DNA from 4 places in the Streptomyces sp. NBC_00377 genome. Region 1 is predicted to be linked to each of the others. Evidence: riboswitches for the same ligand, from Rfam matches in the RefSeq annotation. Region 1 holds a riboswitch; each other region holds the start of a gene.
What was found. A riboswitch is a leader RNA that binds a small molecule or an ion and turns the genes downstream of it on or off. The one in region 1 is predicted to bind cyclic di-AMP.

Region 1 (5,695 bases):
CGGCGTCAGCCCTTGAAGCGCGGGAACGCGGAGCGGCCGGCGTACACCGCGGCGTCGTCGAGGATCTCCTCGATGCGCAGCAGCTGGTTGTACTTGGCGACGCGGTCCGAGCGGGCCGGGGCGCCGGTCTTGATCTGACCGCAGTTCACCGCGACGGCGAGGTCGGCGATGGTGACGTCCTCGGTCTCGCCGGAGCGGTGGGACATCATGCACTTGAAGCCGTTGCGCTGGGCCATCTCGACGGCGTCCAGCGTCTCGGTCAGCGAGCCGATCTGGTTGACCTTGACGAGCAGGGCGTTCGCGGAGCCCTCCTCGATGCCGCGGGCGAGGCGCTCGGGGTTGGTGACGAAGAGGTCGTCGCCCACGATCTGGACCTTGTCGCCCAGCTTCTTGGTGATGACGTTCCAGCCGGCCCAGTCGTCCTCGTACAGCGGGTCCTCGATGGAGACGAGCGGGTACGCGGAGACGAGCTCCTCGTAGTACTCGGTCATCTCGGCGGCCGAGCGGGACTTGCCCTCGAACTCGTACTTGCCGTCCTTGTAGAACTCGGACGCGGCGACGTCGAGGGCGAGCGCGATCTGCTCGCCGGGGACGTAGCCGGCCTGCTTGATGGCCTCGAGGATGAGGTCGAGCGCGGCGCGGTTGGACTCCAGGTTCGGGGCGAAGCCGCCCTCGTCGCCGAGGCCGGTGGACAGGCCCTTGGTCTTCAGCACCTTCTTGAGGGTGTGGTAGACCTCGGCGCCCCAGCGCAGGGCCTCGGAGAAGGACTCCGCGCCGATGGGGGCGATCATGAACTCCTGGATGTCCACGTTGGAGTCGGCGTGCGAGCCGCCGTTCAGGATGTTCATCATCGGGACGGGCAGCAGGTGTGCGTTCGGGCCGCCCAGGTAGCGGAACAGCGGCAGGTCGCTGGCCTCGGAGGCGGCGTGGGCGACGGCGAGCGAGACGCCGAGGATGGCGTTGGCGCCGAGCGAGCCCTTGTTGTCGGTCGCGTCCAGGTCGAACATCGCCTGGTCGATCAGGCGCTGCTCCGTGGCGTCGTAGCCGACGAGCTCCGGGCCGATCTGCTCGATGACGGCGAGGACGGCCTTCTCGACACCCTTGCCGTGGTAGCGGTTGGGGTCACCGTCGCGGAGCTCGATGGCCTCGAAGGCACCGGTGGAGGCGCCGGACGGAACGGCGGCACGACCCGTGCTGCCGTCGTCGAGGCCGACCTCGACCTCGACCGTGGGGTTGCCTCGGGAGTCCAGGATTTCCCGGGCTACGACGACGTCGATGGACGGCACGAGCATCTCCTTCTTGGGATGTGACGCTGGTTGTGCGGGGCTCACGGGCCTTGACGCGCCCTTGCTGAGCCCTGCGACTAGAGCCTAACCGCCCCGGGGCCGTCGGCAGCCGACCGACCGTCCCGTGGACAGACAGACGGTACCTATTGTTTCCGCCCGGAACAAAGGGGGTGGCCGGTAAAGGACGGCAGGAAGTCGCCGACAGGCGGAAGAGACGCCCCTGAAGGGACGCAGGCAAAGAGAAACCCCGCTCCGGTGCGTACGGGGGAACACGCACCGGAGCGGGGAGCCCGTGGGGACGGGGGGATGACCCTCACGAGGTCGTCAGTGTGCCGACCCCGGATATGAGGGCGCTGTGGCTTCTCGGGGAGCCAGGTGTCACTTCAGGTGCAGCTGCTGGCCCGGGTAGATCAGGTCGGCGTCCGCGACGATGTCCTTGTTCAGCTTGAACAGCTTCTCCCAGCCGCCCTTGACCTTGTGCTTCTCGGCGATGGAGCTGAGGGTGTCGCCCTTGACGACCTTGTACTCGCCGTCGCCCTTCTTGACCTTCTTGCCGGTCGGGGTGGTGACCGTCTTGGAGGCGGCCGGGCGGTCGGCCGAGCGGGAGGAGCTCTGCTTCTCGGTCGAGCGGGTGGTGCTGCCGCTGTCCGAGGAGCTGGAGGAACCGGACGAGCCGGAGGAGCCGGTGTCCGAGGAGCCGCCGCCGTTGTAGGCGGCGCCGGACAGGCCGGTGCCGCAGACGGGCCAGGCGCCCTTGCCCTGGCCGGCGAGAACCTTCTCGCCGATGGCTATCTGCTGGGACTTGGAGGCCTGGTTGGCCTGCGCGGCGTACTGGGTGCCGCCGTACGCGGCCCAGGTGGAGGCGGAGAATTGCAGACCGCCGTAGTAGCCGTTGCCGGTGTTGATGGACCAGTTGCCGCCGGACTCGCACTGGGCGACCGCGTCCCACTCGGAGGCGGTGGCGGCGGAGGCGTTGCCGGCCGCCATGAGCGGGGCGGCGATGGCGACACCGGTGACGCCGGCGAGCGTGGCGACGCGGGTGGCCTTGGAGGGACGGCGGTGCTTGCCCTTACCGGAAAACAGCATGGTGGATCCCCTCACCGACGCCTGCGAGGTGAGCTGTCGGGTTCGGGCCGTGTGAGTTGCCCGGCCACTCCTCGTCCGCCGGAGCACTGCTCCGTGGGAGGTGTGGCTTCACCCCGAGCCGTTCCGGTCGACCACCCCGGCCCGGCACTTACCTTGGGTCCCCCGCTCCTGCCTACGGCGCTTGACGCGACGACTGTTCCCGTACCGCCGCTGGCAGGATTCGGCGTTGCGACGGTCGGGGCTCGGGTTGCCGAGCGGCCTCGACCGTAGACACGCGATCGACGGAATTTCAAAGACGATCAGGGCTTCTGAGACTCATCCCACACTTTCACCAAACCGGACATTCGGCGCGAAGCGTGACGTGAACTCCCGCTGTTTTTCTTGGGCTTTGCGCCCTATTCCACCCCTGTGTCGAGGGTCTGACCGGGGGCGATGTCGCTCGGGTCGGCCCCGATGAGGTCCCTGTTCTCGTCATACAGGGCGCGCCATCCCCCGTCGAGGTCAAGGGAGTCGGCGATGGACTCCAGGGAGTCGCCCTCCTGGACGAGATAGGTGGCCGCGGCGTGCCGGCCGCCGGACGCGGCGGTGGCGCCGTCCACGGCAGCGCCGGTCGCGCTCTTGGGCGCGGCCTCGTCGGCGGTGGCGCCGCGATGGCGGCCGGAAGTGAGGGAGCCGGTGTCGACGAGACTCCAGGAGCCCGCCGCCTGCCCGGAATTGTCCGAGTCGTCCACTTCGGGAGACGCCGTGACCGAGCCGCCGCCCGCCTGCGCGCCACCCTTGCCGTGGGCACTCGCGGACCCGCCGGCCGTGCCGGACCCTCCGGGAGCGGCGGAGGAAGAGGACGAAGGGGAGGAAGCGGATGCCGAGGGTGAACTGGGGGAATCGGCGGACGAGTCGGACTTACCCGACGATCCGGCCGAGGCGCCGTCATCGCTCGACGAGCCCGAGGAGCCCGACAACCCCCGGGACAGGTCGGACAATCCGGAAGACCCGGATGAGTCGGACGAGCCCGACGAGCCGTTCGCCACGCCGGTGTCCACGCTCAGCGCGCCGTTCTCCTTGGTGAGCCCGGAGGTCAGCCCGCAGGTGCCCCACGCACCGATGCCCTGCGCCGCCAGCACCTTCTGCGCCACGGCGATCTGCTGGTTGCGGCTGGCCAGGTCGGGGCTCGCCGCGTAGTCGAGGCCGCCGTACGTCTCCCAGTCCTTCTGGGTCAGGCTCAGGCCGCCGAACGCGCCGTCGCCCTGGTCGGCGCTCCACGAGCCACCGGTCTCGCACTGCGCCACCTTGTCCCACACCGTGCCGTCGGCGGCGCTCGCGCCGGAGGCGGCGAGCAGCGGGATGGCGATGGCGGAGCCCGTCACTCCGGCCGCGACAAGGAGAGCCGGGGCCTGGCGGGGGCGACGGTGACGACCGTTCCCGGAGAGCATGCGAGGGGCCTTTCTCTGGACAGCACTGACCGGCGCGGCGGGTTGGACCGATGCGTCGCACCGACGAGTGAACGTATCGGCAGACGATCACTTGTCACAAGTTAATGCCGCGCAGATCACGTGAAGATCACAGAGTTGAGGGTCGGTCACCTTTCTTCCGCCGAACGGTCACACTCCGCCCGACATCCGGTCGGAAAGCGTCGTTCATGAGCCGGAACGCACCGGAGTGAACTCCACCGGAAGGGTCCGCAGGCCGCGCATGATGAGCCCGCCGCGCCACCTCAACTCGCCCGGATCCACGGCCAGTCGGAGGTCGGGCAGCCGGGTGAGGAGGGTGGCCAGCGCGGTCTGGCCCTCCAACCGGGCCAGCGGCGCCCCCAGGCAGTAGTGGATGCCGTGGCCGTAGCCGAGATGCTGGTTGTCGCGGCGGGAGAGGTCGAGGGTGTCGGGGTCCCGGAAGCGGGCCGGATCACGGTCGGCGGCCGCGAGGACGACGAGGACGGGGTCGCCCGCCGCGATGTCCTGTCCGCCGATGACGAGCGGCTCGGTCGCGAACCGCCAGGTGGCCAGTTCCACGGGACCGTCGTAGCGCAGGAGTTCCTCGACGCCGGTCTCCAGGAGGGTGCGGTCGCCGCCGTCCTCGGTGAGCGACCGCTGGAGGCGTTCTCGCTGCTCGGGATGGGTGAGAAGGGCGTAGGTGCCGTTGCCGATGAGATTGACGGTCGTCTCGAAGCCGGCGAACAGGAGGATGAAGGCCATGGCGGCGGCCTCGTTCTCGGTGAGGTGCTCGCCATGGTCGGAGGCGCGGATCAGACCGGAGATGAGGTCCTCGCCGGGCGCGGGCTCGGCCGGGAGCTCCTCGCGCTTGCGGTGGATGAGTTCCAGCAGATATCCGCGCATCTTCTTCACCGACCGCGCGACCCCGCCCCTCGGGCCCCCGCCGTGCCGGATCATCATCCCGGCCCAGTCGCGGAAGTCGTCCTGGTCCTCGCGCGGGACGCCCAGGAGGTCGCAGATGGCGTAGATGGGGAGCGGGAAGGCGAAATCGTGGATGAGGTCGGCCTCGCCCCCGGCGGCGAACCGGTCGATGAGGTCGTCCGTCAGTTCCTGCACCCGGGAGGCGAACTCGGCGACCCGGCGGGGCGTGAAGGCCTTGCTGACGAGCCGTCGCAGCCGGGTGTGGTCCGGCGGGTCGATGTTGAGCAGATGCGTCATCAGCTCCGCCTTGCGCTCACCGGGGATACCGGTCTTGCCCTTGGCGTGCGCCGGTTCGTCGTGATGGGCGGGATTCTTGGAGAGCCGCTGGTCGGCGAGGGCCTGTTTCGCGTCGGCGTAACGCGTGACCAGCCAGGCCTCCACACCGCTGGGCAGCACGGTGCGGTGCACGGGGTCGTGCTCCCGCAGCCAGGCATAGGCCGGATAGGGGTCGGTGGCGAATTCCCAGGTGAACAGCTCGGGGGCGGGCGGGGCGTCGTACGAGGGGCGAGGCAGCTCGGTCACGCCCTGACGGTAGCGGGCATCCCGGAGGCCTCCGCGAGGGCCCGACCCGATACCCGCCGAAGTGCCCGACCAGGACGGCCTGCCCGACCCGATACCCGCCGAAGTGCCCGACCAGGACGGCTTGCCCGACCCGGTACCCGGCGAAGTGCCCGACCGGAACGGCTTGGCGGGACGGCGCGCCAGGCCGGAACGGCTTGCCCCACCGGGACGGCGCGCCCGGATCAGGAGGCCGCCGTGCTACTCCTCGACTCCCTCCACTCCGCCTGCCCGCTCCGTTCCCTCGATTCCCTCGGCGGCCCGGACGGCGTCGCGGTACGCCCGGGCTGCTGCTCGTAGTGCCGCCTCCGGGTCTATGCCCTCCGATTCGGCGCGGGCCGCCAGGGCCAGCAGTTC
Region 2 (5,695 bases), 1.5 Mb from region 1:
GCCTGCGCTCCTTGGCCAACGTCGTCTTCAGGAACTTGGGCGACTGGGCACGCAGTACGGACTCGTAGGTCTCGTAACCCTTTTCGACGTCGATGACATAGGAGGCGTACTCCTCGGCCGCGTACGGCGTGAACAGGCCCTGTTCCGCCTCCAGGTTGTCGAAGGCGAAGCTCGACAGGGCGCACGCCCGCATCAGTTCGCCGGCGTTCAGTCCGAGACCCGGGGCCAGCACCGCGCCCTGAGCGTCGGCGACGCCGTACGCGAGTGCCCGGCCCTGACCGAGCCGGCCCCGCTCGTGGGGCAGGAAGCCGACCGGCTCACGCCCCTCGTACACCACCGCCACGCGCGCGTGCGGCCGTACCGGGCCCGCGGCGTCGGTGAACTCCGGTTCCATGAAGGGGTTTCGCGGAAGCGCCGACGCGGCACGCAGCGCGCGCCACCGCTCCCTCTCCCCCTCGCCGAGGTCCTGCGGCCTCAGCACACGAATGCGCCCACTGCTCAACCTGACCCCCCGATCAAGTCCCCCCTGGACACCTGGACGGTACCGCTCCACCTGTCATCGCGGTAGGTAGCATCCCAAGTTGTTGCCAACCGGTGCAGAGGCCGTCAACCATCCGCTACCCGGCGATGTGGCGGCAAGCCGTTCCCCCGGGTCGGGCAACCGCCGGTTCGCCGTCAGCGGGCCGTGATAAACCCGCCGTCGTCCCCAGTCGGCCCGCCACCGACCCGCGATCGCCCCGCCGGTCCCCGGCCGGTCCGGCCATCGGCTCCCGGCCGGTCCCACCGTCTTCCGCAACCGGCAACCGGCAACCGGCAACCGGCAACCGGTGGCCGCAGCCGCAGCCGCAGCCGCAGCCGCAGCCGCAGTCAGTCTTCAGCCAGTCGTCCGGCAGTCGTACAAAGCCAGTCCTGCAAGGGGAGTTGGCAGAACCGGACAGGACATGACCGTCGTCCGGTTCGCGTCGAACCCGAGGGGTGTGGGATCCGTATTCTCTGATCATGGCCGCACCCACCGCATATGCCGCGCGCACCGCGTACTCCCTCATCGCCACCGACCTGGACGGAACGCTGCTCCGCGGCGACGACACCTTCTCGGACCGGTCGCTCGACGCGCTCGCGCGGGTGGTGCACTCCGGCGCACGCCACCTGGTGGTGACAGGACGGCCCGCGCCCCGGGTGCGCCCACTGCTCGACCGGCTGCACAGCAGGGGGCTCGCGGTGTGCGGGCAGGGCGCGCAGTTGTACGACGTCGGCGCGGACCGTCTGCTGTGGTCGGTCACCCTGGACCGGGAGCTGGCCGAGACCGCGCTCGGCAAGATCGAGGCCGAGGTCGGGCAGCTCTACGCGGCCGTCGACCAGGACGGTGTCGACGGGCTGACGCTCATCGAGCCGGGCTACCGCATGCCGCACCCGACGCTGCCCGCCCTGCGCGTCGGGCGGCGCGACGACCTGTGGTGCGAGCCGATCAGCAAGGTGCTGCTGCGCCACCCGAGCCTGTCGGACGACGAGTTGGCGGCCACGGCCCGTTCGGTGGTCGGTTCGCTGGCCACCGTCACCATGTCAGGGCCGGGCACGGTCGAACTCCAGCCCTGCGGGATCACCAAGGCGACGGGTCTGGCCCTGGCGGCCGAGGTCCTGGGGCTGCGGCCCGAGGACACCCTCGCCTTCGGGGACATGCCCAATGACATCCCGATGTTCGACTGGGCGGCCCGCGGAGTCGCCATGGCCAACGCCCATCCCGAGCTGAAGGCGGTGGCCGACGAGGTGACGACGTCGAACGAGGACGACGGCGTGGCCGTCGTCCTCGAACGACTGTTTCCGTGAACGGGGCGGTCCGTACCGGCTGAAGCGGTCAGTCCCTGTGGAACCGTCCGTGCCGACGGGCCGTACCGACGGGAAGGTCAGTACGCGCCGAACACGTTGTCGATCGAGCCGTACCGCGCGGCCGCGTAGTTGCACGCGGCGGTGATGTTCGCGACCGGGTCGTACGAGTCCCAGGACGTGCCCTCGACGTGGTAGGCGCGGAAGGTCGGGTCGATGACCTGGAGCAGCCCCTTGGACGGGATGCCCGCGGCCGCGTTGGAGTCCCAGAGGTTGATGGCCTGGGGGTTGCCCGAGGACTCGCGGATGACGTTGCGGTAGATGCCGTTGTACGTCCCCGGGATGCCGTGCTGCCCCATGACCTGGAGGGAGGCGCGGATCCAGCCGTCGAGGTTGTTGGCGTAGCCGAGGCTGGAGGCGGTGGTGACGGTCGGCGTCGCCGCGGAGGCGCTGGTCGCGCCGATGAGCGGGAGGGCGAGCACGGCCGCGCCGGTGACGGCGACGGTGAGCGTGCGGACGAGACGGTTGCGGCGCGGCTGAGCGGCAGCGGGCATGACGAATTTCCTCTCCGGCGCCTGCGAGGTGAGCTGTCGGGTTCGGGCGGGAGCTGCCCGGTCGCCTCCTGACGGACGCGACTTCACCCCGAGCCGTACCGGCTGTGCGAAACGTCTGAATTATCCGAGACGTCCCGACTTCCGGTTCGGCGGCTTACCTGGTTCCCCCGCTCCTGCCGAGCGTTCTGGATGGGTGGTTCGGGCGGCGGCAGGATTCGGCGTTCCGCCCGACAGGCCGGGAACGTATGCGAGAGCACATGTCCGGAACAAGTACCGGATTCACAGATGACCCCTATTGACCTTGGTCTGTGACCTATGGGGTGCTTGATCCTTTGTTGGTGCAAAGCTTCAACTCGCTTGGGGAGTGCGGAGAATCGGTGAAGGGTGATCTTCCGGTGGGCCACTGTGCGGAGTGAGCCAACTCACCAGCGTTCACAAGACTGGCTAATCGGGCATTAGGTCCAACTCATCGTTAAAGCACCGGCGGTGGGTGCCAGGTGGGAAGCGGGGTGCAGGGCCGGTACGCAGGGGGCCTCGGGGAGGGTGTCCCGAAAGATCCCCAAGGGTCCCGGAGAGTCCCCTGGGGTCCCGAAGGGTCCCGAAGGGGAGGCCGTGATCATCGTCACGCGGAAGGGGAGGGCCGCCCCGCCGGAGTGGTGGCACCCTCGGCGCGGGACATGAATCAACACATCCCGGCAATTCTATTGATGTCCGCTCATCTGAGCTGATCAAAAACATATCGGGTGTGATCCGATACCGCCTGGCCTGCGTGGCACCTCCGGGGCGGGCCATTCGAGCCCGGCGGACGTGGGGGCTATCGGTGATCGAAACGTGACCGGATACGCTGACTTGAGTGATGGCAGAGACCTATCGACAAACCGCGTAATCGCCAGTAGACACCAGCAGACAGGAGACCCCTCGTGACCGTCGTCGGGCCGTTCGGGCTGAGCGTGCGGGACCAGGCTCTGGAAGCCGATGTCCAGGCCGGATTGACGGCTGTCGAGGAAGGCTTGCTCGAGGCCACCAAGAGTGCGGTCCCGTTCATCACGGAGGCCGCCCAGCACCTCGTACGAGCGGGCGGGAAGCGGTTCCGGCCGCTGCTCGTGGTGCTCGCGTCGCAGTTCGGGGACCCCTACGCGCCGGGTGTCGTGCCCTCGGCCGTCGTGGTGGAGCTGACCCACCTGGCCACGCTGTACCACGACGACGTGATGGACGAGGCCGCCGTGCGGCGCGGGGTGTCCAGCGCGAACAGCCGCTGGGGGAACTCCGTCGCCGTCCTGACCGGCGATTTCCTCTTCGCGCGTGCCTCCCACATCCTGGCCGACCTCGGGCCGGAGGCGGTGCGGGTGCAGGCGGAGGCGTTCGAGCGGCTGGTCACCGGCCAGATCCTGGAGACCGCGGGTCCCACGGACGGGCGGGACCCGGTCGATCACTACCTCGACGTGCTCGGCGGCAAGACGGGCTCGCTGGTGGCGGTGGCCTGCCGCTTCGGGGCGATGATGTCGGGCGCCGACGAGACGGTCGTCGACGTGCTGACGCAGTACGGAGAGCGGCTCGGCGTCGCCTTCCAGCTGGCGGACGACGTCCTGGACATCGCGTCCGACTCCCACGAGTCGGGCAAGACGCCGGGGACGGACCTGCGCGAGGGCGTTCCCACGCTGCCCGTGCTGCGGCTGCGGGAGCGGGCGGCACGCCTGTCCCTGCCCGAGGACATCGCCTTGTGCGAGCTGCTGGACTCCGACCTGAGCGACGACGCCCGGCACACCGAGGCGCTGGAGGCGCTGCGGGCCCACCCGGCGCTCGAGCAGGCCCGCCGGGACACCGTGCGGTACGCGAAGGAAGCCCGCTCCGCGTTGGCGCCGCTGCGGGAGTGCGACGCCAAGGCGGCGCTGATGGAACTCTGCGACGCGGTGGTCCACCGGGCGGGGTGACCCCCGCCGTCCCGGCCTGACGCCCCGGCACCCGTCGGTGCCGGGCGAGCCCTGCCCCTCCGGGCCGGCCCCCTCTGACATCCGTCGGTGCGGGGCGGCCCTTGCCCCCCCCTCCGGGCCGGCGGCCGCTGACACCCGTCCGTGCCGGGTGACCCCTGACGACCCGCCCCTCCGGGCCGGCGGCCGCTGACACCCGTCGGTGCCGGGTGACCCCTGACGACCCGCCCCTCCGGGCCGGCCGCCCCCTGACGCCCTTCCGGGCCGGCGGCCCCTGACACCCGTCCGGGCCGGGTGACCCCCGGTACCCCTACGGGTCGGATGCCACCTCGTCGCCTTCGTGTCATACCGCAGGCGTATGTGGAGTTGAGTCCTCGGGTTGACGCTTCGTCGTGGCTCATTTGGTCAGATGGGAACCACGGAAAACACCACTCCTCACCGATTCGGGTGAGAATGGCGGCTTGGGGTGGGGACGTTCACAGCGTGAGATGACCAGCCGCCGCCGACGACGGAGGTAAGGCACACATGGCACCGAAGGCATCCGACGACACCACGACCGGCGCGGAGCCGACCGGCGGGGAGGCCGACGACCTGCGCCTCGGACGGCGCAAGGCGGCCCGGTACATCGTCCCGGTCACCGTGATCGGTGTCGCGGCGGCGACGATCGGCCTGGTTCCGGCGCTCGCCGACTCCGGCGACCCCGACCTGCCGAAGATCACCGCACAGCAGCTCCTGGACAAGATCGCGGCATCGGACGTACAGCAGCTGTCCGGAACGGTGAAGATCACCACCGATCTCGGGCTGCCCGACCTCGGCGGGCTGGAGAGCGGACTCCTCTCCGGGGTCGCTCAGCAGGGCGGTGACGGTTCGTCCGCCGACCCGTCCGCCAAGCTCACCGAACTCGCCGCCGGCACGCACACCCTGCGCGTCGCCGCCGACGGCCCGGACCGGCAGAAGCTCTCACTGCTGGAGAACGCCGCCGAATACAGCGTCATCCACAACGGCAAGAACGTGTGGGGGTACGACAGCGCCTCCAACGAGGTCTATCACTCCACCGTCGACGAGAGCTCCGGGAAGGCGGAGGCGCCCGTCCCCGCCACGCCCAAGGACCTCACCGAGGACGCCCTGAAGGCGGTCGACGACACGACCTCCGTGACGGTGGACGGCACCGTCCAGGTCGCCGGCCGGGACGCCTACAAGCTGCTGGTCAAGCCGAAGCAGTCCGGTTCCACGGTCGGCGCGATCAGTGTGGCCGTGGACGCGAAGACGGGTCTGCCGCTGAAGTTCACGCTGACTCCGGCGAGCGGCGGCGCCGCCGTCGTGGACGCGGGCTTCACCCAGGTCACCTTCGCCAAGCCCGCCGCGTCCACGTTCGACTTCACCGCTCCCAAG
Region 3 (5,695 bases), 2.9 Mb from region 1:
CGCTCTCGGCGTATGTCGTGCGGGAACTTCGCAGACCCTCCGCACGCTTGCATACAGTGGCAGGACCGGCAGGAAAACCGCGGTTTCGACGACCGCGTCCGCGATCGGAAGGGATGTACATGCCCATGGGTCACACGGCCACAGCCCAGGCAGGCTCCGGGGGCCTGACAGCGACCGAGCACCGTCTGGCCAACGGCCTGCGCGTGGTGCTCTCGGAGGACCACCTGACCCCCGTCGCGGCGGTGTGCCTCTGGTACGACGTCGGTTCACGCCACGAAGTCAAGGGGCGTACGGGTCTTGCTCACCTTTTCGAGCATCTGATGTTCCAGGGCTCCGGCCAGGTCAAGGGCAACGGCCACTTCGAGCTCGTGCAGGGGGCGGGCGGCTCGCTCAACGGCACCACCAGCTTCGAGCGCACCAACTACTTCGAGACCATGCCCACCCACCAGCTGGAGCTCGCCCTCTGGCTGGAGGCCGACCGCATGGGCTCGCTGCTCACCGCGCTCGACGACGAGTCGATGGAGAACCAGCGCGACGTCGTCAAGAACGAGCGCCGCCAGCGCTACGACAACGTCCCCTACGGCACCGCGTTCGAGAAGCTGACCGCCCTCGCCTACCCGGAGGGTCACCCCTACCACCACACGCCGATCGGTTCGATGGCCGACCTGGACGCGGCGACCCTGGAGGACGCGCGCGCGTTCTTCCGGACGTACTACGCGCCCAACAACGCGGTGCTCTCCGTGGTCGGCGACATCGACCCGGAGCAGACCCTCGCCTGGGTCGAGAAGTACTTCGGTTCCATCCCCGGCCACGACGGCAAGCCCGCGCCGCGTGACGGCGGACTGCCCGACGTCATCGGCGAGCAGCTGCGTGAGGTCGTGGAGGAGGAGGTGCCGTCCCGTGCGCTGATGGCCGCCTACCGCCTGCCCGAGGACGGCACGCGCGTGTGCGACGCCGCCGACCTGGCGCTCACCGTCCTCGGCGGCGGCGAGTCCTCTCGTCTCTACAACCGGCTGGTGCGCCGCGACCGTACGGCCGTCGCGGCCGGCTTCGGCCTGCTGCGCCTCGCCGGGGCGCCCTCCCTGGGCTGGCTGGATGTGAAGACGTCCGCCGACGTCGAGGTGCCCGTCATCGAGGCCGCCATCGACGAGGAGCTCGCCCGGTTCGCCGAGGAGGGCCCCACGGCCGAGGAAATGGAGCGGGCCCAGGCGCAGCTGGAGCGCGAGTGGCTCGACCGGCTCGGCACGGTCGCCGGCCGCGCCGACGAACTGTGCCGGTTCGCCGTCCTGTTCGGCGACCCGCAGCTCGCCCTCACCGCCGTCCAGCGTGTGCTGGAGGTGACGCCCGAGGAGGTGCGCGAGGTCGCCAAGGCCCGTCTGCGCCCCGACAACCGTGCGGTGCTCGTCTACGAGCCGACCGCCCCCGAAGCGCCCGCCGACCAGGACGAGAACGAGGAGACGGCCCGGTGACCGAGCTCGCCACGATGGACTTCCACCCCCAGCCCCGGGCGGGCGAGGCCAAGCCGTGGGCGTTCCCGGCGCCCGAGCGCACCGCGCTGGCCAACGGCCTGACCGTGCTGCACTGCCACCGTCCCGGCCAGCAGGTCGTCGCCGTCGAGGTCCTCCTCGACGCGCCCCTGGACGCCGAACCGATCGGCCTCGACGGTGTCGCCACGATCATGGCGCGCGCGTTCTCGGAGGGCACCGACAAGCACTCCGCCGAGGAGTTCGCCGCCGAACTGGAGCGCTGCGGCGCCACCCTGGACGCACACGCCGACCACCCCGGCGTCCGGCTGAGCCTCGAGGTGCCTGTCTCGCGCCTGCCCAAGGGGCTCGGTCTGCTCGCGGACGCCCTCAGGGCGCCCGCGTTCGCCGACAGCGAGGTCGAGCGCCTCGTCCGCAACCGCCTGGACGAGATCCCGCACGAGCTGGCCAACCCCTCCCGGCGCGCCGCCAAGGAGCTCTCCAAGGAGCTGTTCCCGGCCACCGCGCGGATGTCGCGCCCGCGCCAGGGCACCGCGGAGACGGTCGAGAAGATCGACTCGGCCGCCGTACGCGCCTTCCACGAGAAGCACGTCCGCCCCGCCACCGCCACCGCCGTGGTCGTCGGCGACCTCACCGGCGTCGACCTGGACGCGCTCCTCGGTGACACCCTGGGCGCCTGGACGGGGTCCTCGGCCCAGCCGCGGCCCGTGCCGCCGGTGACCGCCGACGACACCGGCCGGGTCGTCATCGTGGACCGCCCCGGCGCCGTCCAGACGCAGTTGCTGATCGGCCGGATCGGCGCCGACCGGCACGACCGTGTGTGGCCGGCGCAGGTGCTCGGCACGTACTGCCTCGGCGGCACCCTCACCTCCCGGCTGGACCGTGTCCTGCGCGAGGAGAAGGGCTACACCTACGGGGTCCGCGCGTTCGGCCAGGTCCTGCGGTCGGCCCCGGACGGCTCGGGCGCCGCGATGCTCGCGATCAGCGGCTCCGTGGACACCCCGAACACCGGTCCCGCTCTGGACGACCTCTGGAAGGTCCTGCGCACCCTCGCCGCCGAGGGGCTGACCGACGCCGAGCGTGACGTCGCCGTGCAGAACCTGGTCGGCGTGGCGCCGCTGAAGTTCGAGACGGCCGCGGCCGTCGCCGGCACGCTGGCCGACCAGGTCGAGCAGCATCTGCCCGACGACTTCCAGGCCACGCTGTACCAGCAGCTCGCCGCGACCGGCACGGTGGAGGCGACCGCGGCGGCCGTGAACGCCTTCCCGGTGGACCGGCTGGTCACCGTGCTCGTCGGTGACGCCGCGCAGATCAAGGAGCCGGTCGAGGCTCTCGGCATCGGCGAGGTGAAGGTCGTGTCGGCGGAGTAGATCCCGCCAACCACGCGCGCGTGCAGGGGCCCTGGTCGACGAGAGCGTCACCAGGGCCTCCGCATGTCCGAATTGAGGCGGACGCTGCCCGTCTGCCCTGTGGGATGCGCTACAAAAACCGGGATCCGTTTGAGGATTGAAACCCGCGCCGCTTAGCGTCATCCGGGCTGTTCGTCAGGCAGTGCGCCGCACCCGCGGCACCGGACAGTCATCGCCGAGTCCCCGTACGGCGCGAGCCAGGGGAGCCGGGGACCCACTTGTGAAGTCCCTGGGGTGAATCGGACGCCCGCGCGTGCAGCGCGAGGGGGTCCGTAGGAGACCTTCCTGCTCCGAACCCGTCAGCTAACCCGGTAGGCGAGAGGGAAGGAAAGGACACCCCCAACTTCATGGCGTTCACCTGCGCCACCGGGAAGCACCGTCGGCCCAGCCGGATGCAGCGCAGCGGCGTCCGCGCGGCGGGCATCGCGGCGCTCACCACCACCGGTGTCATGGCCACCGTCGCCTCCACCCCGGCCTTCGCAGCCGAGCCCACCCCTGAGCAGACCGGGCTGATCCCCGTGGTCACCGCCGGCGAGTCCGTCGTCGAGCAGATCGACGACCAGGTCGCCGTGCAGAAGCAGGCGGCCTTCGAGGAGGCCGCCCGCCAGGCCGCCGTCAAGAAGGCGGTGGAGGAGCGCGAGGCACGCGTACGTGCCGCCCGTGAGGCCGAGCGCAAGCTCCTCAACACCTTCGTACCGCCGATCACCGGTTCCTATGTCTCCACCGGCTACCAGGCCAGCAGCTCTCTGTGGTCCTCCGGCAGCCACACCGGCATCGACTTCCACGCCGCGAGCGGCACCTCCGTGCACGCGGTCGGCTCCGGCACCGTGGTCGAGGCCGGATGGGGCGGCTCCTACGGGAACCAGATCGTGATCAAGATGAACGACGGGACCTACACCCAGTACGGTCACCTGTCGTCCATCGCGGTGTCGGTGGGTCAGCACGTCACCCCGGGCCAGCGCATCGGCCTGTCCGGCGCCACCGGCAACGTCACCGGCCCGCATCTGCACTTCGAGGCCCGCACCACCGCGGAGTACGGCTCCGACATGGACCCGGTCGCCTACCTGCGCAAGCACGGCGTGAACGTCTGACGACCCACGGCGACAGATCGTTCTGCCCCGGCCTCCCGGCCGGGGCTTTCGCCGTTTCGGGGGCCTCCGCTGTCCAAAAAATATCCCCGGAATCCGGCTCGCCGTCGGAATTTCCCGCTCATTGCAATAGAGTCACGGAACACACGTCAATCATCGACGTTTCACGGGGATTAAGGCGGAGGTCCGTCATGCGTATTCCGGCGCACTCGGTGTGCACGGCCATTCGGGACGACATCGTCGCGGGTGTCTACGAGCGCGGCAGCCGTCTCACCGAGGAACTTCTCGCCCGCCGCTACGGCGTCTCCCGCGTTCCGGTCCGGGAGGCGCTGCGCACCCTGGAGGCCGAGGGCTTCGTCGTCACGCGGCGGCACGCGGGCGCGTGCGTCGCGGAGCCGACGGAGCTGGAGGCCGCGGACCTTCTTGAGATGCGCATGCTCCTGGAGCCGCTCGGCGCCTCCCGGGCCGCACAGCGCCGCACCGAGGCTCATCTGAAGGTGCTGCGCGGGCTCGTCCGACTGGGCCAGGAGCGGGCCCGGAGGGGCAACAGCGAGGATCTGCGCTCCCTGGGGAGCTGGTTCCACGAGACGCTCGCCCAGTCCTCGGGAAGCCACGCCCTGACGTCGATGCTCACCCAGCTGCGCCACAAGATCGCGTGGATGTACGCGGTGGAGGCGCCGGCGGACCCCGTGGAGTCGTGGGCGGAGCACGGCGCGATCGTGGACGCCGTGGCACGCGGCGACGGCGAGCGCGCGCGGGCGATCACGTCGCTCCACACCGAGCGCGCGACGGCCGCGCACCGGCTGCGCTTTTCCGGCGGCGCCGAGCGCCTCGACCGTGTGAGGACTTCGCAACCTCCCGTAAACATGACGGGCCTGCGGCATTAACAAGAGGGCCGTATACAAAGAGGGGATAATTCGCGGGGGATTATTTCTGCTGCCCGGGAACGGGAATGAAGAAGGGCTCGCCCGATAATTCGGACGAGCCCTTCGAGGTATCCGTGACGCCTATGAGGCGGCGAACACCGCATTCATCGGTCAGACGGTCTCGGGAAGCTCCTCGAGTCCCTCGGCGACCAACTTCGCCAGGCGGTCGAGCGCGGCGTCCGCGCCGTCCGCCTCGGAGGCGAGGACGATCTCCTCGCCGCCCTGGGCGCCCAGGCCGAGCACGGCCAGCATGGAGGCCGCGTTGACGGGGTTGCCGTCTGCCTTGGCGATCGTCACCGGGATGCCTGCGGCCGTGGCGGCCCGGACGAAGATGGAAGCGGGGCGGGCGTGAAGGCCCTCGGCCCAGCCGACGTTGACGCGGCGCTCAGCCATGTGATGCTGCCCTTCAGTGTTTCAGGTTGTCTAGACCAGTGTTCCACACGTGAAGCGTATGAGGGAGGGGGTGGTGGGCCCCCTCCTGCCGTGGTCCTCGGATCGCGGCCTCGATCCGACTTCCGTCCTCCACAGACTGCCTCGCGCCGTTGCCGTACGCGAGCCGTAGTCTGGGCCCCATGCAGAGCGCGTCGGACCGGCACGAGTACCCCGCCCACTGGGAGGCCGACGTGGTGCTGCGCGACGGCGGCACCGCGCGCATCCGCCCCATCACCGCCGACGACGCCGAGCGCCTGGTCAGCTTCTACGAGCAGGTTTCGGACGAGTCGAAGTACTACCGTTTCTTCGCGCCCTACCCGCGCCTGTCCGCCAAGGACGTCCACCGCTTCACGCAC
Region 4 (5,695 bases), 520 kb from region 1:
GCGGGCTGGCTCATGCCGGCCGAGCCGTACGCGCTCGGCTCGATGCGTGCCCGGCGGCTGGCCCGCGAGTACGCCGGCCGCCACCTGGGCCGGCCCGCGGCGCGGGAGGTCGCGCGGTACGAGGCGTACGCCACGTCCCTCGCGTTCCTGAGGCACCGCGGCCGCCGGGGACGGGCCGACGCCGACTTCGTCCTTCGGGAACGGGAATTGCTCAACGAACTGTGGCGCCGCCAGGACATCGCCCGCCCCGCGCTGGACCACGCGGCCCGGATGACGGCCCCGCCGGTACGGGTGGTCGCGCCGCCCTGGCCGGTGCAGGGGGTGTACGGGTACGGCCGGGGGACGGTTCACGGCCAGGCACCGGCGTACGGCCACGCACCGGCGTACGGCCAGGGACCGGCGTACGGCCAGGGACCGGGATACGGCCAGGGCCACAGCGCCGGATTCGGGCACCCGGCAGGACCGGGATACGCCCAGCCGGCAGCTCCGGGGTACGCGCACCCGGCGGGACCGGGATACGGATACCCCGCAGCGCACGGACCCGGACCCGGACCCGGATTCGAGACCGGCCCCGGGTACGAATCCGGCCCCGGCCCCGGCCCCGGACCTGGCCCGGGGCAAGGATTTCCGGCGGGGCCCCGTCCCAACCCCCACCCGCATCAGTAGGCCGAGCCGCAGCAGGTCAGGCCGACGCGGGCCGGTCAGAGGCAAGTCGGACCGACGCAGGTCGACCCAACGCGGGTAGAGCCGACACCGGAGCTCGGGTCAGGCCCACGCCCAGGTGATGCCGAAGCCCGGGTCAGACCGGAGCCCGGGTCAGGCCGAGGCTCGGGTCAGTCGGGTGAGTTCATCCTGGGTCAGTTCCAGCTGTGCCACCCCGAGCAGTGCCGGCAGCTGCTCGATCGTGCGCGCGGACGCGATCGGGGCTGCCACCGTCGGCCGGGCCGCGAGCCACGCCAGGGCGACCGTGGGGATCTGTGTGTCGTGGGCCTGGGCGATCTCGTCCAGGGCGGTGAGGACGTTCCGGCCCCGCTCCGTCTCCAGGTGCTTGGCGGCGCCGGCGGCCCGGGGGCTCTGCACGGTCGTACCGGGCCGGTACTTGCCGGTGAGGAAGCCGGAGGCCAGCGCGGAGTACGGGACGGCGGCGAGGCCGAAGCGGGCGGCGAGGTCCTGGAGGCCGCCCTCGTAGGTGTCGCGCGAGACCAGGTTGTAGTGGGGCTGGAGGGCGACGTACCGGGCCAGGCCCTCGCGGTCGGAGAACTCCAGGGACTCCTGGAGACGCTCGGGCGAGATGTTGGAGGCGGCGATGTGGCGCACCTTGCCCGCCGTCACCAGTTCGTCGAGCGCGCCGACGATCTCCTCGACGGGGACCTCGGGCTTGTCGAAGTGCGTGTAGTAGAGGTCGATGCGGTCGGTGTTCAGACGGCGGAGCGAGGCGTCGGCGGCGGCCTTGATGTTGTCGGCGGACAGACCGGGGAACGCGGGGTGCTGGCTGACCTTCGTGGCGATCACGACGTCGTCGCGGTTGCCCCGGGCCTTCACCCACTTGCCGATGAGGGTCTCGGACTCGCCGCCGCTGTTGCCCTCGACCCACGCCGAGTAGGAGTCGGCGGTGTCCACGAAGTTGCCGCCGGCGGCGGTGTAGGCGTCGAGTACGGCGAAGGAGGCCGCCTCGTCCGCGGTCCAGCCGAAGACGTTGCCGCCGAGGGACAGGGGGAAGACCTCGAGGTCGGAGGAGCCGAGTCGGCGAAGAGAAGTCATGTTCCGTTTCAACGGACGCCGGTGGCCGGCCCATTCCGGGCGTGACGCGAAGAACATGTGAACGGCGCCGGTGAAGTGCGCCGGTGAATGGCGCAGCCCCGCAGCCGTCCGACGCGGAAGGCGTCAGGGCTGCGGGGCTGCGTCAGCGGGTCGGGAGAGCCGGGTCGGCGTGTCCGAGGAGGGACCGCCCGGGGTGTCGGAGGGGGACGGCTCAGGGGTTGAGGCCCTTGCCGCGCAGCCAGGCCGCCGGGTCGATGCCGTCGGAGCTGCCACCCGGGTGGACCTCGAGGTGGAGATGGGCTCCGGTGACGTTCCCGGTCGCGCCCACCCGGCCGATGACGTCACCGGTGGCGACCTTCTGGCCGACGCTGACGCTGATCGACGACTGGTGGCAGAACCACAGCTCGGTGCCGTCGTCCAGGGTCAGGATGGTGCGGTAGCCGTAGGAACCGGCCCAGCCGGCCTCGGTGATGGTGCCGCTGTGGACGGCCTTGATGAGCGTGCCCGTGGGCGCGGCGAAGTCGAGGCCCGTGTGGTAGCCGGAGGACCAGAGGGAACCGGCCTGACCGAAGGTCGAGGTGATGGTGTACGAGGAGGTGGGCAGCGTGTACTGCTTGGCCAGCTCGGCCAGGCGCGCGGCCTCGACCTTCGCGGCGGCTTCCTCGGCGGCCTTCTTCTTCGCGGCGGCGGCCTTGGCCTCCGCCTCCTTCTGGGCCTTGGTGACGGCGTCGGCCTCGGCCTTGGCCGCCGCGGCGAGGGCCTTGACCTCGACCTGTGACTGCTGAGACTCGGCCTGCGCCATGATCCGGCTGCGCAGGGCCTCACCGGCGTCGGCGACGCTCTCGTCGGCGTCCACGGCCGCTTCGGAGCCGAACCCGGCGAGGGCCGGCGCGGCTTCCTGGGCGGGTTCGTCGTCGGAGATGAGCGAGCCCACGTTGGGCAGGTCCGGCATCGAGATGGAGACCGGGGCCTTGCCGGTGTTGGCGCTGGCCATGCCGCCCGCGCTGACGGCGGCAATGACGCCGACGCCGAGGACGGTGGAGCTGCGGGCGAATCCGCCGCCGCGCTGCTTGGCCACGCGGTGCTTGCCGCGTACCGGGCGAATGGAGTCCGCGGTGGGGTTCCACTCCTCCCACGGGCCCTCGTCGGTGCGGTAGTCGCCGTAGCCGAAGGTCTCGGTGGACCGGCTGGGCGCGTACGGGGCCTCGGGGGCAGGCGGGTTGGACGCCACGCGGGCGCACTCCTTTCCTTCCGTCGCCTACCGGGTTAGCTGACGGGTTCGGAGCGGGAAGGTCTCCTACGCGCGTATACCGGTCGTGGACTCTGCGAGTTCACGACGGCTTCCGCGTGATTCACCCCAAGGTGGTGGTTCCCCGGTTCCCTTGCGGGATTCGGCACGTGCCGCACGGAGCCGACTCTTGTGCCGGCTGGGACGACCGCGCTGCGTTATCGAACGTTAATAGACCCGGGGGCGGGATTCCAAGCCGTTCTTCTTGATCAACAACATTTCTGGCCTGGACCTTTCAGGCCACCAGTGGTGAAAAACGGGCGAGTTGACCACGCGCCGAAGGCGCTTCGACATGCCCTGGAAACGCCTCGGTAGTCACAGGAGTTTTGATGGTGACTCAGTCGTTATGCGCTGGGCGGTCGACCGGTCACCAAGAGTGAGGGAGCGGTCGGTGAACGCACCGAAGGCCGGAACCCTTTCGGATTCCGGCCTTCGGCCTATCAGTAGCGGGGACAGGATTTGAACCTGCGACCTCTGGGTTATGAGCCCAGCGAGCTACCGAGCTGCTCCACCCCGCGGCGATGAACACAACTGTACGCCATCAGCGGGGCAGAAAGCACATCGGTTGTCCCGTGGGGCTCCGGCGGCCTCAGAGGAGATGGCCGTTCGGGCCCTTCGCCCGCTCCTCGTACTCCGGGAGCACGAGGACGTCGACGCCCCGGGACGTCAGCAGGCCGGTTCCGTCCGCCTCCGTGACGAAGGTGTCCGGCTCGCGCCAGGCCGTGACCACCCTGCGCACCCCCGCGTCGAGGATGAGCCGGGCGCAGGGGGCGGGGCGGGAGGAGCGGCGGGCACACGGTTCGAGGCTGCTGTAGACGGTGGCCGTGGGCAGACGGGGGTCGGCGGGGTCGAGTTTCGCGAGGGCTGCCTCCTCGGCGTGCACGACCGGGTCGCCGGCCTCGCGGGAGTGGCCGCGCGCCAGCTCCGTGCCGTCGGCGGCCACGATCACCGCGCCGACGCTGAAAGCGGTCCGCGACGGCGGGCAGTCGGCGGCGAGGGCGCAGGCGAGGGCCAGCCAGTGACGGTCGGCCGCGACGGGCAGCAGGCCGGCGCCGGGTGCGGTGGGCTCGTAGCGGTTCAGGACGACGTCCTCGATACGCCGGGTCTCCACCAGGCGGAGCCGTCCGCCCTGGTAGGCGCCCGGGCCGAACAGCCGGGGCGCGTGCGGGTCGCCCACGAACAGCGGGGCGAGGACGAGCTGGAGTTCGTCGGCGAGGCCCTCTTGGAGCAGCTGGGTGTGGACGGTTCCGCCGCCCTCGACCATGAGGCGCCGTACACCGCGGACATCGTGGAGGTGTTCGAGGAGACGGCGCCAGTCCAGTTCGGGGCCGAGCGCGACGGCGTCCGCCGCGATGCCGAGCGCCCGGACCCGCTCGGCGCCCTTCTCCGTCGTGTACACGACCTTCTCGCCGCCCGTGTGCCAGAAGTTCGCCGCCGGGTCGAGTTCGCCGAAGCCGCTGACGGTGACCTTGAGCGGGTAGGGCGGCCGTCCGGCGGCCACCCGGGCGGCGCGCCGCTCCGGGGAGTTCACCAGGAGCCGGGGGTTGTCGGCGCGGATCGTGCCGGCGCCGATGAGGATGGCGTCGACGGAGGCCCGTACCTCGTCCACGCGGTCGAAGTCGGCGCGGCTGGAGAGGAGCAGACGTTCGGGCGTGGTGTCGTCCAGGTATCCGTCGAGGGACACGGCGGCGGACAGCAGGACGTACGGGTACGGCATCGACGCGGCTCCCCGGCTCGGTCCGACGGCGGTCTGACGGCGCTCTGACGTGCAGTGACGTGCCCTGACTCGATCGGGGCGCCGGGCCGACGACGGTGCTCTTGGTTCAAGTTTGTAACAAACCTACACTGGGTGGCATGACGACCCGCTGGCTCACCCCCGAGGAGCAGCGCGCCTGGCGCGCGTACGTTGCCGGCTACTCCCTCCTCGAGGACGCGATCGACCGGCAGCTCCAGCAGGAGGCCGGCATGCCCCACCTGTACTACTCCATCCTCGCCAATCTCTCCGAGACACCGGAGCGACGGCTGCGGATGACCGACCTGGCGGAGCGGCTGAAGATCACCCGGAGCCGGCTGACCTACGCGGTGTCCCGGCTGGAGAAGGACGGGCTGCTGCGGCGCGAGGAGTGCCGCTGGGACAAACGCGGCAGCGTCGCGGTCCTGACCGACGAGGGCATGACGGTGCTGGAGGGCGTGGCGCCCGGCCATGTCGGGACGGTCCGCGCCGCCCTCTTCGACCGGCTCACCCCGGAGCAGGTGGGACAGCTGGAGGAGATCTTCACGCAGGTCGCGCGCGGGCTCCAGGAGAACGACGGCGAGGCGGCGCCCGAGGATCTCCCGTGGCGCCGGCGTTCGTCGCCGTGCTCCGGAACCTCGTGAGCCGCGCCACAATCCAGTTGCTTCAAATTTAAAGCATGGGGTAGGGTCTCGAATCGTTGGATCTGCTTCAAATCTGAAGCACAAGGCGGTCCAGTGCCGCCTTGTCACCGTCCTCCGGACCCGGGAGACCGCATGCCCGACACCCCCGCCGCCACCCCCCGCGCCCGCGTCCGGGTACCGCTGCGCTTCCCCGACGGCTACTCCGTCGACGCCGAACTCGTCACCTTCCACGGTCTCGCCGACGGCCAGGAGCACGTCGCCGTCGTCCTC

Region 2: linked by a shared signal. The riboswitch ahead of OHS71_RS17550 (transglycosylase SLT domain-containing protein) and the one ahead of OHS71_RS24305 (transglycosylase family protein) in region 1 are both predicted to bind cyclic di-AMP.
Region 3: linked by a shared signal. The riboswitch ahead of OHS71_RS11525 (M23 family metallopeptidase) and the one ahead of OHS71_RS24305 (transglycosylase family protein) in region 1 are both predicted to bind cyclic di-AMP.
Region 4: linked by a shared signal. The riboswitch ahead of OHS71_RS22025 (M23 family metallopeptidase) and the one ahead of OHS71_RS24305 (transglycosylase family protein) in region 1 are both predicted to bind cyclic di-AMP.

The regions. Positions count from the first base shown of each region.
Region 1 is NZ_CP107958.1:5,416,194-5,421,888, reverse strand. Features, by position in the region: gene eno (phosphopyruvate hydratase) at 6-1,292, opposite strand; gene OHS71_RS24305 (transglycosylase family protein) at 1,665-2,372, opposite strand; cyclic di-AMP (ydaO/yuaA leader) riboswitch at 2,376-2,562, opposite strand; gene OHS71_RS24300 (transglycosylase family protein) at 2,768-3,802, opposite strand; gene OHS71_RS24295 (cytochrome P450 family protein) at 4,007-5,302, opposite strand; gene OHS71_RS24290 (nucleoside triphosphate pyrophosphohydrolase) at 5,540-5,695, opposite strand, start outside.
Region 2 is NZ_CP107958.1:3,898,859-3,904,553, reverse strand. Features, by position in the region: gene OHS71_RS17560 (GNAT family N-acetyltransferase) at 1-481, opposite strand, end outside; gene OHS71_RS17555 (HAD family hydrolase) at 1,000-1,824, shown strand; gene OHS71_RS17550 (transglycosylase SLT domain-containing protein) at 1,902-2,375, opposite strand; cyclic di-AMP (ydaO/yuaA leader) riboswitch at 2,379-2,590, opposite strand; gene OHS71_RS17545 (polyprenyl synthetase family protein) at 3,296-4,306, shown strand; gene OHS71_RS17540 (LolA family protein) at 4,829-5,695, shown strand, end outside.
Region 3 is NZ_CP107958.1:2,553,809-2,559,503, reverse strand. Features, by position in the region: gene OHS71_RS11535 (M16 family metallopeptidase) at 120-1,469, shown strand; gene OHS71_RS11530 (M16 family metallopeptidase) at 1,466-2,854, shown strand; cyclic di-AMP (ydaO/yuaA leader) riboswitch at 3,057-3,226, shown strand; gene OHS71_RS11525 (M23 family metallopeptidase) at 3,241-3,984, shown strand; gene OHS71_RS11520 (GntR family transcriptional regulator) at 4,173-4,868, shown strand; gene OHS71_RS11515 (HPr family phosphocarrier protein) at 5,019-5,300, opposite strand; gene OHS71_RS11510 (bifunctional acetate--CoA ligase family protein/GNAT family N-acetyltransferase) at 5,480-5,695, shown strand, end outside.
Region 4 is NZ_CP107958.1:4,893,391-4,899,085, reverse strand. Features, by position in the region: gene OHS71_RS22035 (PrsW family intramembrane metalloprotease) at 1-666, shown strand, start outside; gene OHS71_RS22030 (aldo/keto reductase) at 817-1,761, opposite strand; gene OHS71_RS22025 (M23 family metallopeptidase) at 1,973-2,992, opposite strand; cyclic di-AMP (ydaO/yuaA leader) riboswitch at 3,002-3,168, opposite strand; tRNA gene OHS71_RS22020 (tRNA-Met) at 3,494-3,567, opposite strand; gene OHS71_RS22015 (dihydrofolate reductase family protein) at 3,639-4,766, opposite strand; gene OHS71_RS22010 (MarR family winged helix-turn-helix transcriptional regulator) at 4,904-5,425, shown strand; gene OHS71_RS22005 (GTP cyclohydrolase II) at 5,558-5,695, shown strand, end outside.